Regions from separate parts of the Micromonospora sp. NPDC049366 genome, predicted to be linked through region 1. Evidence: riboswitches for the same ligand, from Rfam matches in the RefSeq annotation. Region 1 holds a riboswitch; the other holds the start of a gene.
The links. Region 1 has a riboswitch for cyclic di-AMP ahead of ACIBTV_RS12400 (transglycosylase family protein). Riboswitches for the same ligand answer to the same signal wherever they lie in the genome.
Positions count from the first base shown of each region.

Region 2: it holds a riboswitch for cyclic di-AMP, as region 1 does, so the genes downstream of both, ACIBTV_RS22315 (coiled-coil domain-containing protein) here and ACIBTV_RS12400 (transglycosylase family protein) in region 1, are expected to answer to the same signal.

Region 1 covers NZ_JBITMV010000007.1:82,986-88,588, forward strand. The annotation lists gene ACIBTV_RS12395 (carboxylesterase family protein) at 1-1,005, shown strand, start outside; gene ACIBTV_RS12400 (transglycosylase family protein) at 1,072-1,704, opposite strand; cyclic di-AMP (ydaO/yuaA leader) riboswitch at 1,707-1,892, opposite strand; gene ACIBTV_RS12405 (TlpA family protein disulfide reductase) at 2,100-2,561, shown strand; gene ACIBTV_RS12410 (DUF4395 domain-containing protein) at 2,720-3,175, shown strand; gene ACIBTV_RS12415 (hypothetical protein) at 3,469-3,780, shown strand; gene ACIBTV_RS12420 (N-acetyltransferase) at 3,950-4,693, shown strand; gene ACIBTV_RS12425 (FUSC family protein) at 4,898-5,603, shown strand, end outside.
Region 2 covers NZ_JBITMV010000016.1:26,520-32,122, forward strand. The annotation lists gene ACIBTV_RS22305 (HelD family protein) at 45-2,162, shown strand; gene ACIBTV_RS22310 (cation diffusion facilitator family transporter) at 2,267-3,184, shown strand; cyclic di-AMP (ydaO/yuaA leader) riboswitch at 3,338-3,469, shown strand; gene ACIBTV_RS22315 (coiled-coil domain-containing protein) at 3,474-4,541, shown strand; gene ACIBTV_RS22320 (SRPBCC family protein) at 4,588-5,055, opposite strand; gene ACIBTV_RS22325 (STAS domain-containing protein) at 5,250-5,603, opposite strand, start outside.

The DNA of each region.
Region 1 (5,603 bases):
GGCTCCTGGGACCGGTACCGCACCGACCGGCTCGCCCGTGAGGGCGACGTGGTCGTGGTGAGCGTGACCTACCGGCTCGGCGCGCTCGGCTACCTGTACGCCCCGGGCGTCTCCCCCGGCAACCTCGGGCTGCGCGATCAGATCGAGGCGCTGCGCTGGGTCCGCGACAACGCCGCCCATCTCGGCGGCGACCCGGAGAACGTGACCGTGATCGGGCAGTCGTCCGGCGCCCACTCGCTCGCCTGCCTGCTGGGCGTGGCGCAGGCCCGGTCGCTGTTCCGCCGGGCCGTGCTGCAGAGCCCCCCGCTCGGCCTGGGGCTCGGCGACCCGACCACGGCCGGTCGGGTGGCCCAGCGGTTCCTCGCGCGGCTCGACCGGGACCCGCACGACGCGTCGCCGGCCGAGATCGTCACCGCCCAGCGGGCCGCCGAAAAGGACCTCGCCGCGCGACTCGGGTTCGGGCTGGTCCCGGCGTACGGGCCGGTCGCCGGCGTGGACCCGCTGCCCGACCTGCGCGGCTGGCAGGAGGCGACCCGCTCCGGCGCGGACGGGCTGGAGGTGGTGCTGGGCACCACCCGCCGGGAGATCGCGTACTTCCTGGCGGACGGGCCGCTGTCACGGCGCGTACCGCTGCTCGGGCGGGCCGTCGAGGAGGGGCTGATCGGAGCGGCGACGCGCCGCGTGTTCCGCCGCCCCACCCTGCGCTTCGCCCAGCGGTTGGCGGCGGCCGGGGCGCGGGTGTTCGCCTACCGGATCGACGAGTCGGGCTCCACCTCGGCGCACCGGGCCTGCCACTGCAGCGACCTGCCGATGCTCTTCGGTGACGAGGCGGCCTGGGATGGCGCGCCGATGCTCGCGGGGCGGACCTGGGCGGAGGTGACCGATCGCGGTGCGCCGCTGCGTGCGGCCTGGCTGGCCTTCGTGGCCGACGGCGCGCAGGCGCTGGCCGGCCGGGGCTGGGCGCCGTACGCGGGCCGCGGCGGCCACGTCCACTCCTTCGGATAGCCGCGACACGACGGTGGCCCCGGCCCGTTGGCGAACCAGCGGGCCGGGGCCACCGTCAGCGGTCGGTCAGAGGCTGAGCCGCTGACCCGGGAAGATCAGGCCCGGGTCGGCGCCCACGACCTTGCGGTTGCGCTCGTAGAGCGCCTCCCAGCCGCCGGCCACGCGGTGCGCGGCGGCGATCTCGGACAGCGTGTCGCCGGGCTTCACCACGTACGCCCCACCGGTGGCCGGGGTGGTGGTACGCCGGTCGCCGGTCGACCGCTCCGACCGGGTCTTCGACGTGGCGGTCGACTTCGACGTGGACTTCGACGTCGTGCTCTTCGGCTTCGTGGTGGAGCCGGCCTTCCTGCCGCAGGTCGGCCAGGCGCCGATGCCCTGACCGTCGAGGACCTTCTCGGCGACCGCGATCTGCTCGCCACGGGTGGCCAGGTCGGCGCGGGCGGCGTACCGGGTGCCGCCGTAGCCCTTCCAGGTGCTCTGCGAGAACTGGAGCCCGCCGTAGTAGCCGTTGCCGGTGTTGATGTGCCAGTTGCCGCCGGACTCGCACTGGGCGATGGCGTCCCAGTTGACCGCCGCCTGTGCGGGGGCCGCGGCGCCGAAGAGGGCGACGGCGCCGGTGACCGCCCCGGCGGCCAGGGTGCCGACGGCGACCCGGCGGGTGGTCACGGCTCGGTGTCGTGCGTGATACGCAGATGCCATGGTGATACGTCCTCCACGCCGGCGAGGTGAGCTGTCGGGTTCGGGCTGAGGTGCCCGGCCGCGTGTGGCGGCTTCACCCCGAGGCGCCCCGAGCGTCCTGCGCTGGGCACCGAGGAACGGTGGGTCCCCCGCTCCCGCCTGGCTGACGAATGCCGACGACCGGCGGCGGGATTTGGCGTTACCGGTCTCGGTGTCCGCGTTCGCGAACTCGATCGACGTTAGGCACGGTCGGCGTCGATCGCCCAGTTCGTGTGAACCTCTTCACCGGTCCACGCGGGACGGTCGCGCCTGCGGTTGCGGATTCCCGGCGATCCGCTATGGGGAGCGCGACGCGGTGGCGCACGTCACCCCGGCGGCCCGGATCCGTTGCCGCAGCCCTGTGGCAGGCTGGCCCCGTGGCGCAATCTCCGCTGACCGGCGTGCTGGTGGTCGTGGGTGTCCTCACGCTCGCCACCGCGTTCGGTTGGTGGCGGCGCCGACGCGACGGCCGGCTGCGCGTCGTCGCGGCGGCGACCCACCCCGCGCACCCGGCGGACGAGACCGCCGCCGTGCTCGCCGCGCTCGGCGTACGCCCCGGAGGCGTCACCCTGGTCCAGTTCTCCTCCGCGGTCTGCGCGCCCTGCCGCGCGACCCGACGGATCCTCGACGACGTCGAGCGCCACGTCGACGGCGTACGCCTGCTGGAGGTCGACGTCGAACACCACCTCGACGCCGTTCGGGCGCTCGACGTGTGGCGTACGCCCACGGTGCTGGTGGTGGACGCCGACGGGCGGGTCGTCCGACGCGCGTCCGGCGTGCCCGTCCGGGACGAGCTGGTCGCCACGGTCCGGCCGCTGCTCGCCGGGGCGCCGCGGTGAGGGGCGTGTGGCTGACCCGCCGCCGGATCGTGGACCACGGCCGGACGGCGACGAGTCTGTGTCGCGCGGTCCGTTCCGCCTGACGACCCGCCCGCCGCCTCTCCCCTCTCCCCGGTCACCCCCGCCTTCCGCGGGTCCCGCCGAAACGGACGTCCGCCATGCTGCTCGACCCTCGCGCGCCGCGCTTCGCCGCCGCCGTCACCACCGTCGTCCTCGCCGTCGCCCTGATCACGGCGTCCGCCCCGCTGCTGCTGGCCCAGGCGGCCGTCTTCGCGGTGACCGCCGCCAGACCCCGCCTCGGCCCGTACGGCCAGCTCTACCGCGCGCTCGTGGCGCCGCGCCTCGCTCCGCCGACCGAGCTGGAGCCGGTCGCGCCGGTGCGGTTCGCGCAGCTCGTCGGGCTGGCCTGCACCGTGGTGGCGGCGATCGGCCTGCTCGCCGGCGTGCCGGCGCTCGGTCTGACCGCGACCGGCGTCGCGCTGGCGGCCGCGTTCCTCAACGCCGCGTTCGACCTCTGCCTCGGCTGCGAGGCCTACCTGGCGCTGCGGCGGTTGACCGGCCGACCGATCTCGGCCCGGGTGCCCGCCCCGTCCTCCTGGCCGTCCCGCCCCTGATCCTCCGCCGTCGGCGGCGTCGCCCGTGCTGGGGCCTGGGCCAACGGGCACTCGCCCCGGCCGATGGCAACGCGCCGGAGCTGTCCTGTCACGTGCCGTGACCACACGTCCCCGTGCCGGCCATGGTTTGGTGACGCCTGCGACACGTCGACGAACGGCGTGCGGGTTGGCCGCCGGCCTCGGCGAGAATCCGGGTACGGGCAAGACAGCCCAGGGCCGCCGCGCCACCGATGTTTACCGGGGGGTCGCACGGGTGAAGGTACGGCGGCACCGTATCCGAGGGGGAATCCACCATGTCCGAAACAGGCCACGTCGACGGCAGCACCGACCGTCCCGACGGGGTGACCGATCCGCTGCTGTGGAAGCTCGCCCTGGGGGTGGCCGACGCGCACGAGCCCGACGGCGAGGGCGGGTGCCGCAACCTGCTGTGCGCCGGCGAGGCGTGGCCCTGCACGCCGTGGAACAACGCCCAGCTGGCGCTGCGGCAGGCGCAGGTCACCGAGCCGGTGCGGCCGACGTCCGCCGGCTGGTCGGCCAGCGTGGTGCCGGCGGCCCGGCGAGGCATGCCGACCCGCGACGTGGAGAACACCGCCTCCGCGGCGTGAGGCCGCACCGGGGCGGGCCACGGATCGCGCGGCGACGTCGGAGCTGAACGGCGACCGCGCGTACGGGTCACGCCCCGGTCGGCTCGGCGGCTCGGCGGCTCGGCGGCTCGGCGGCTCGGCGGGCGAATATGACGTGCGGGCCGCGGCCGCGCCCTCTAGCGTTCCGGCCGTGACCCTCGACATCATGTCCCTGGCGGACCGCCCCGACCTCCGGCCGCTGCTCGACGAGGACTTCGAGGGGGCCTGGCCGCCGTTCATGCTCTGGGACCCGATGGGTTCGGTCTACTACAGCGTCGCGCACGACCTGTACCCGGAGTTCGTCTTCGCGGCCGTCGACTCCGACGAGCCCGGGCGCGCGGTGGCTCGCGCGTACGCGGCCCCGTTCCGGTGGGCCGAGGGCGAGCTGCCCGACGGCGGCTGGGACCGGGTGATCCAGCGGGCGACCATCGACCGGCTCACCGGGGCCGCCCCGACCATCGTGTCGGCGTTGGAGATCTGCGTCCGCCCGCACCGGCGCGGCACCGGGCTGTCCGCGCTGATGCTCGACGCGATGCGTCAGGCGGTCGCGAAGCAGGGCTACGACACCCTCGTCGCCCCGGTGCGCCCCAGCGGCAAGCACCTCCAGCCGGACCTGCCGATGACCGAGTACGCCGCCCAGGTCCGCCCCGACGGCCTGCCGGTCGACCCCTGGCTGCGGGTGCACGTCCGCGCGGGCGGGCGCATCGAACGCGTCGCTCCCCGGTCCATGGTCGTCACCGGCACCCTCGCCGACTGGCGCGGCTGGACGGGTCTGCCGTTCGACACCAGCGGCCCGGTGCACGTGCCCGGCGCCCTGGTGCCGGTGCAGGTCGACGTCGTTCACGACCACGCCGTCTACGTCGAGCCCAACGTGTGGGTCCGGCACCGGCTCTGACCGGACCGGCCGCCGCCGAACCCTGAGGCCGTCCGGCCGGGAGCCTGTCCGGCTCCAGACCGGCACCGAGCCCATCCGGCTGTGCGGCCGGCTGGGCTGTGCGGCCGGTCGTCTTGCCGGCGAAGCGCGCCCGGGCCGGCATGTTCCCGGGAACAATGGAGGACCGGGGATGAGAGCCGCGCACGAGAGACCCGGGGGCCGAGCGTGCTCGCAACCAGCCTGGCGTGGCTACGCCGCCGCGACCCCGGACACGTCGCGCTGCGGCGTGCCGTCCGGCTGACCCTCGTCGCGTCCACCGTCTTCTACGCCGGCCGGTACGCCCTGCACAGCGTCAACCTCGCCACGTACGGACTCTTCGGCGCGGTCGCCGCCGGGGCGTTCGCCCAGCTACCCGGATCGGCGCGGGAGCGGGCCGGCAGCCTGCTCGCGGCGATGCCGGTGGCCTGGGCGCTGGTCGCCACCGGCACCGCGCTGGCCGGGAACACCTGGGCGGCGGCCGGCGGGATGCTCGTCATCGGCTTCGCCGTGGCCTTCGCCGGGGTGGGTGGACCCCGTCTGGTCGGCCTGGCCACCGCGCTCCAACTCTTCTACATCCTGGCGTCGTTCCCGCCGTACCAGCCGGACACGCTGGTGGAGCGGCTGGGCGGGGTGACCCTCGGCATCGGCCTGATCGCCCTCACCGAGGTGCTGCTCTGGCCCGACCCCACGCCGGTGTCCTACCCGCGTCGCCTCGCCGAAGCGGCCGGGCTGCTCGCCACGTACCTGGACGCGACGGCGGCGACGGTGACGGAACCGGCGGCCGCCCAGCGCGACCGGAGCCGGCTGCGCGCCGCCGCCGGCGAGGCGGTCGACCAGCTGCGCCTCGCCCGGCTGCCCGCCCCGCAGCGGCCGACCGCGGCCGGGATCCGGG
Region 2 (5,603 bases), on a different contig from region 1:
GCGAACTCCGCGGCGCCCGCGCCGACGGGGATCAGGAGCGCGCGTTGACCGACCAGACCACCCTGGAGCAGGAGATGGCCGCCGAGCAGCGGCATCTCGACCGGGTGTACGCCCGGCTCGCCGAGCTGCGGGAGTCCGCGGTTCGCGCGGAGCGGGACGGCTACCGGCTCGCCCGGGTCGGCAACTTCGGGGCGCTGGTCGAACGCGACGCGACGGTCTTCCACGCCGCGCAGCGGCGACACGCGCTGGACGCCGAGCACGAGGGGCTGGTCTTCGGACGGCTGGACCTGCGCGACCGGCAGGTGCTGCACGTCGGGCGGCTCGGCATCCGGGACGAGAACGCGGCCAGCATGGTGGTGGACTGGCGGGCCCCGGCCGCCGCGGCCTTCTACCGGGCCACGCCGGCGCAGCCGCTGGGCGTCGTACGACGCCGGATGATCCAGTCGACGGGTGAGCGGGTCACCCGCATCGAGGACGATCTGCTCGACCCGGGCGCCGCCCCGCCGGACATGGCGGTGGTGGGCGACGGCGCGCTGCTCGCCACGCTGTCGCGGGCCACCGGGCGGGGCATGCGCGACATCGTGGCCACGATCCAGCGGGAGCAGGACGAGGCGATCCGCTCCCCCGGCTCCGGGGTGACGATCGTCGCCGGCGGCCCCGGCACCGGCAAGACCGCGGTGGCCCTGCACCGCGCGGCGTTTCTGCTCTACTCCGACCGCAGCCGGTACGCCGGCGGCGGCATCCTGGTGGTCGGGCCGTCGTCGGTCTTCGTCGAGTACATCGCCTCCGTGCTCCCCTCGCTCGGCGAGGACACGGCCACCCTGCGCTCGCTGGGGACACTCTTCCCGGGGATGAGCGCCACCCGCACCGACCCGCCCGACGTGGCCGCCGTGAAGGGGTCGCTGCGGATGCGCCGGGTGCTGGAGCGGGCGGTCCGGGACGCCGCGCCGGACGGTCCGGCGGAGTTGCGCCTGCTCTACCGGGGGCAGCTGCTCCGGCTGGACCGCCGGGAACTGGACGGGATCCGGGACCGGGCGCTGCCCCGGGGCGCCCGCCGCAACGAGGTACGCCGGGCCGGCTTCGACGGCGTCTTCGCCGCGCTCTGGGCGCAGGCCCGCCGGCTGCGGATCGACCGGCTGCCCGAGCAGCGCGCCTTCGAGGACGAGATCGCCGACCGGCCGGAGTTCCGGGAGTTCCTGAAGGCCTGGTGGCCCCGCTTGCACCCCCGTCACGTGCTCGGCTGGCTGGCCCGTCCGGACCGCCTGCGCCGGTACGCCGGCGGCATCCTCTCCGGCCGAGAGATCCGGCTGCTGGAGGCCGCGTACCGGACGCTGGACACCGAGGGGCTGACCATCGCGGACATCGCCCTCCTCGACGAGTTGGACGCGCTGCTCGGCAAGCCGGTGCAGCCGGCGCGGGCGCGGCGGGACCCGTTCCAGCTCGCCGGTGGCGTGCGGGAGCTGACCACGTTCGCCGACCGGCAGCGCGCCGCCCGCGAGGCGGCCCGGCAGCGGCCGGAGGACTACCGGGAGTACGCGCACGTCGTGGTCGACGAGGCGCAGGACGTCTCGCCGATGCAGTGGCGGATGATCGGCCGGCGGGGACGGCTGGCGTCCTGGACCGTGGTGGGCGATCCGGCACAGACCGCCTGGACGGGCGACCCGACGGAGCTGACCCGGGCGCGGGACCAGGCGCTGGGCCGCCGCAAGAGGCACGAGTTCACCCTGACCACCAACTACCGCAACTCGGCGGAGATCTTCGCGGTCGCGGCCGCCGAGATCCGCCGGGTCGACCCGGAGCTGCGCCTTCCCACCGCGGTCCGCTCGACCGGGGTCGACCCGGTCGAACTCGTCGTGCCGTCGGCGGAGCTGCCGAGCGCCACCGTGGCGGCTGCCACGGAGGTGCTGGGTGAGGTCGAGGGCACCGTCGGGGTGATCACGCCGGTTGCCCGGCGCGACGAGGTGGCCGGCTGGCTCGGCACGCTCGGCGCGCCGCGGCTTCAGGTGGTGACCAGCCTGGAGGCGAAGGGTATGGAGTACGACGGGGTGGTGCTGGTCGCGCCGAGCGAGATCCGGGCCGACCCCGGGTCGGGTGTGCGGACGCTCTATGTGGCGCTGTCCCGGGCCACCCAGCGGCTCACCACGGTCGACCCGACGGGCTGACCGGGGTGGGACGTCACCGGTGGGTGATTACGGCCCGTCACTTGCACACATAGCGATGTGAGCATAAGTTGGATCGGTCGGGAGCGTTGTCGGAGGGTGGGTCCGTGGGCGCAGGTCATGACCACCACCACGGGTCGGTGGCGAACGCCGCCCAGCAGCACCGCAGCCGGCTCTGGGCGGCCTTCGCCCTGCTGAGCGGGCTCATGGTGGTCGAGGCGGTGGCGGCGCTGCGCACCGGCTCGCTGGCCCTGCTCTCCGACGCCGGGCACATGTTCACCGACGTGCTCGGCATCGGCATGGCCCTCGCCGCGATCACCGCGACCCGGCACGCCAACCGGGACCCGCAGCGCACCTTCGGGCTCTACCGGCTCGAGGTGCTGGCCGCCCTCGCCAACGCGGTCCTACTCTCCGGCGTCGCGGTCTACGTGGTGGTCGAGGCGGTCGGCCGCTTCGGCGACCCACCGGAGGTGCTCGCCGGGCCGATGCTCGTCGTCGCCGCGCTGGGCCTGCTCGCCAACGTGGTCGCCTTCGCCCTCCTACGGCCGGGGGCGCGCGAGAGCATCAACCTCCAGGGCGCCTACCTGGAGGTGCTCGGCGACCTGCTCGGCTCGCTCGGCGTGATCGGGGCGGCGGCGCTGATCGCGGTGACCGACTGGTGGTGGGCGGACCCGGTCGTCGCGGTCGCGATCGGCGTGTTCATCCTGCCGCGCACCTGGCGGCTCGGGCGCGCGGCGGTCCGCATCCTGGTCCAGGCCGCACCGAAGCACCTGCAGGTGACCGCCGTGCACGATCGGCTGGCCGCCGTGCCCGGCGTGGCCGGCGTCCACGACCTGCACGTCTGGACGCTCACCTCGGGCATGGAGGTGGCCTCGGCGCACCTCACGATGTGCCCAGGGGCCGACGTGGGGACGGTGCTCGCCGCCGCGCGGACCGCGCTGCACGAGGACTTCCACATCGAGCACGCCACGTTGCAGATCGAGCCCGGTGCGGCTGCTGGGGCCTGCGGGTCGGTTGAGTGGTAATGAGCACAACCTTAAATCTGGGTGTGTATTGTCCAGTTATGCCGGAATTTGCCGTAGCCACGTCGACACCGTCAGTCACATCTGCTGCACGGACCCCGGTGGCACCGGTAGTCTCGGCTCCGGCCTCCGGCAGGTGGCGCCCACCGGCGCCGGCGGTGGCCGTCGCCTAATCGCCCGACGCGGCGAGCCGGGGAACCACGTTCGTGGGGTGCATCCGCGCAAGCGGTAGGGATCTTCCGTCCCGAACCCGTCAGCTAACCCGGTCGGCGGCTGACGGAAGGACATGTGCATGCCAGTAGTGGCACCCGTACGACGACGCGCCGCCCGCACGGCGGCCCTGATCGTCGCCACGCTCGCCCTGGGCGTCGCGACAAGCCCCGGCACCGCCGCCACCGCCGCTCCCCCGGTCGGCCAGCTCGCCGCACCGGGCCAGGACGAGGAGGGCGGCACGCCCGCCCTGCGCGCCCAACTCGAAGCGGCCAGCAAGGGCTACCTGGACGCGAAGACCGCCCTCGACCGGTCGGTCAAGCGGCAGGGTGAGCTCACCGCCCAGCTCAAGACCACCGAGGCGGAGCTGGACCACCGCAGCCAGAAGGTCGGCGAGATCGCCGGAGTGGCCTACCGCACCGGCCGGCTGGGGGCCGTGTCGGCGCTGCTCAACAGCAACACGCCCGACGGCTTCATGGACCGGGCCGCGGCCCTCGACGCGGTCGCCGCGAACGAGGACCGGGTGCTGCGCGACCTGTTGGAGACCCGCGACGAGGTGACCCGCACCCGCACCGCGCTCGACGGTGAGATCCGCGAGCAGCGCAAGCAGGTCGCGGTGATGGCCAAGCGGAAGGAACAGGCGGAACGGGCCCTCACCGTCGCCAACAACCGCGCGGCCACCACCGTCGACACCTCCAACCGGGGCACCTCGTCGGCGACGGCCAGGCCGGCCCCGCGCAACTCCGACGGCTCGTGGCCCTCCGAGTCGTGCAGCGTCAACGACCCCACCCCGGCGACCGGCTGCATCACGCCGCGCATGCTTCACGCGCTCAACCAGGCCAAGGCGGCCGGCTTCACACGCTACGTCTCCTGTCACCGCAGCGGCGGCTCCGGTGAGCATCCGAAGGGGCGCGCCTGCGACTTCGCGGCCCAGAAGAACGGCTTCGGCGGCGACGCCACCGGCGGCGACAAGACGTACGGCAACAACCTGGCGGCGTACTTCATCCGCAACGCCGACCGGCTCGCCGTGCTCTACGTGATCTGGTACCGGCAGATCTGGCTGCCCAGCAGCGGCTGGAAGTCGTACAGCGGGGCGGGCGGAGACCCGTCCAGCGACCACACCAACCACGTGCACCTGTCGGTGTACTGATCGCGGGACGTCGGGTGGCCGTCGTGGGCCACCCGACGTCGGCGCGTCAGTCGGCGGTGGCCGGGCCGGGGTCGCGGTCCAGCAGCGCGCCCAGTCGGGCGGCCAGCGCCAGGTGCGCCGCCCGGGCCTGCCGGAAGGCGTACCCGAACAGTGGCGCCGGGGCGGTGAGGGTGATCTCGACGTCGATCCGCACCAGCCCACCCGGCTCCTCGCGCAGCCGGGTGTGGTTGCGCACGGTGGTGGCCGGCCGTTGCCGGGCCACCGTCACGATCTCGTCGTCGGCGATCACCAGCACGTCCGCCCGGTAGGTCGTACGGAAGCGCACCGGTCCGGCGGCCAGCCGGTCGTTGATGACGTAGCTGGCCCGCGCGCCCGGCCGCGGCGGCACCTGCCGCACGCGCACGATCAGCGGATGCAGGTCGCCCTGCCGGCCGAGGTCACTGAGCAGTGCCACCGCGTCGTCCCGGGCGCAGCGCGCCTGGACGGTGTAGCTGAAGGAATCCCGCCTGAGCACACCGTCTCCCTCACCGCCGTCGATCGCCCGATCGTCGCGTACGGCCGGCGCGCTGGCAACGCCCGGACGGTGGGCGACCCGAGCCCGGACGTCGGGTCCCGGTCACCGGGGCGCGCAGCGTCGGCAGTGGAGGTACGGGGTTGTACGGCCGGCGCGGACCTGCGTGGTCCGGCCGGAGCGGGACCGGCGGGGCGTCAGGCGCCGGGGAGCACCTCGGGCGCGGGGGCGCCCGCGTAGTAGGGCTCGGGCGCGCCGAAGAGGCCGAGCAGGCCGGTCACCCAGAGCTGCCGGTGCACGAACCGGCTGGGCTCGGTGACGACCAGCTTGACGCCGCTCACCTCGGCGGTCTGGAACCCGGCGACCATCGCGCTGATGCCCACGGAGTCGATGAAGGTGACGAGCCGCATGTTGAGCTCGATGCGGGTCGGATGTCCCTTGGCGAGCACCTCGGCAATCGCCTCGCGCACCTCGTACGCGGTGTCGACGTCGATCTCGCCACGCGGGGCGATCTCCACCACACCACCGGACAGAACCGACTTCACGATCGA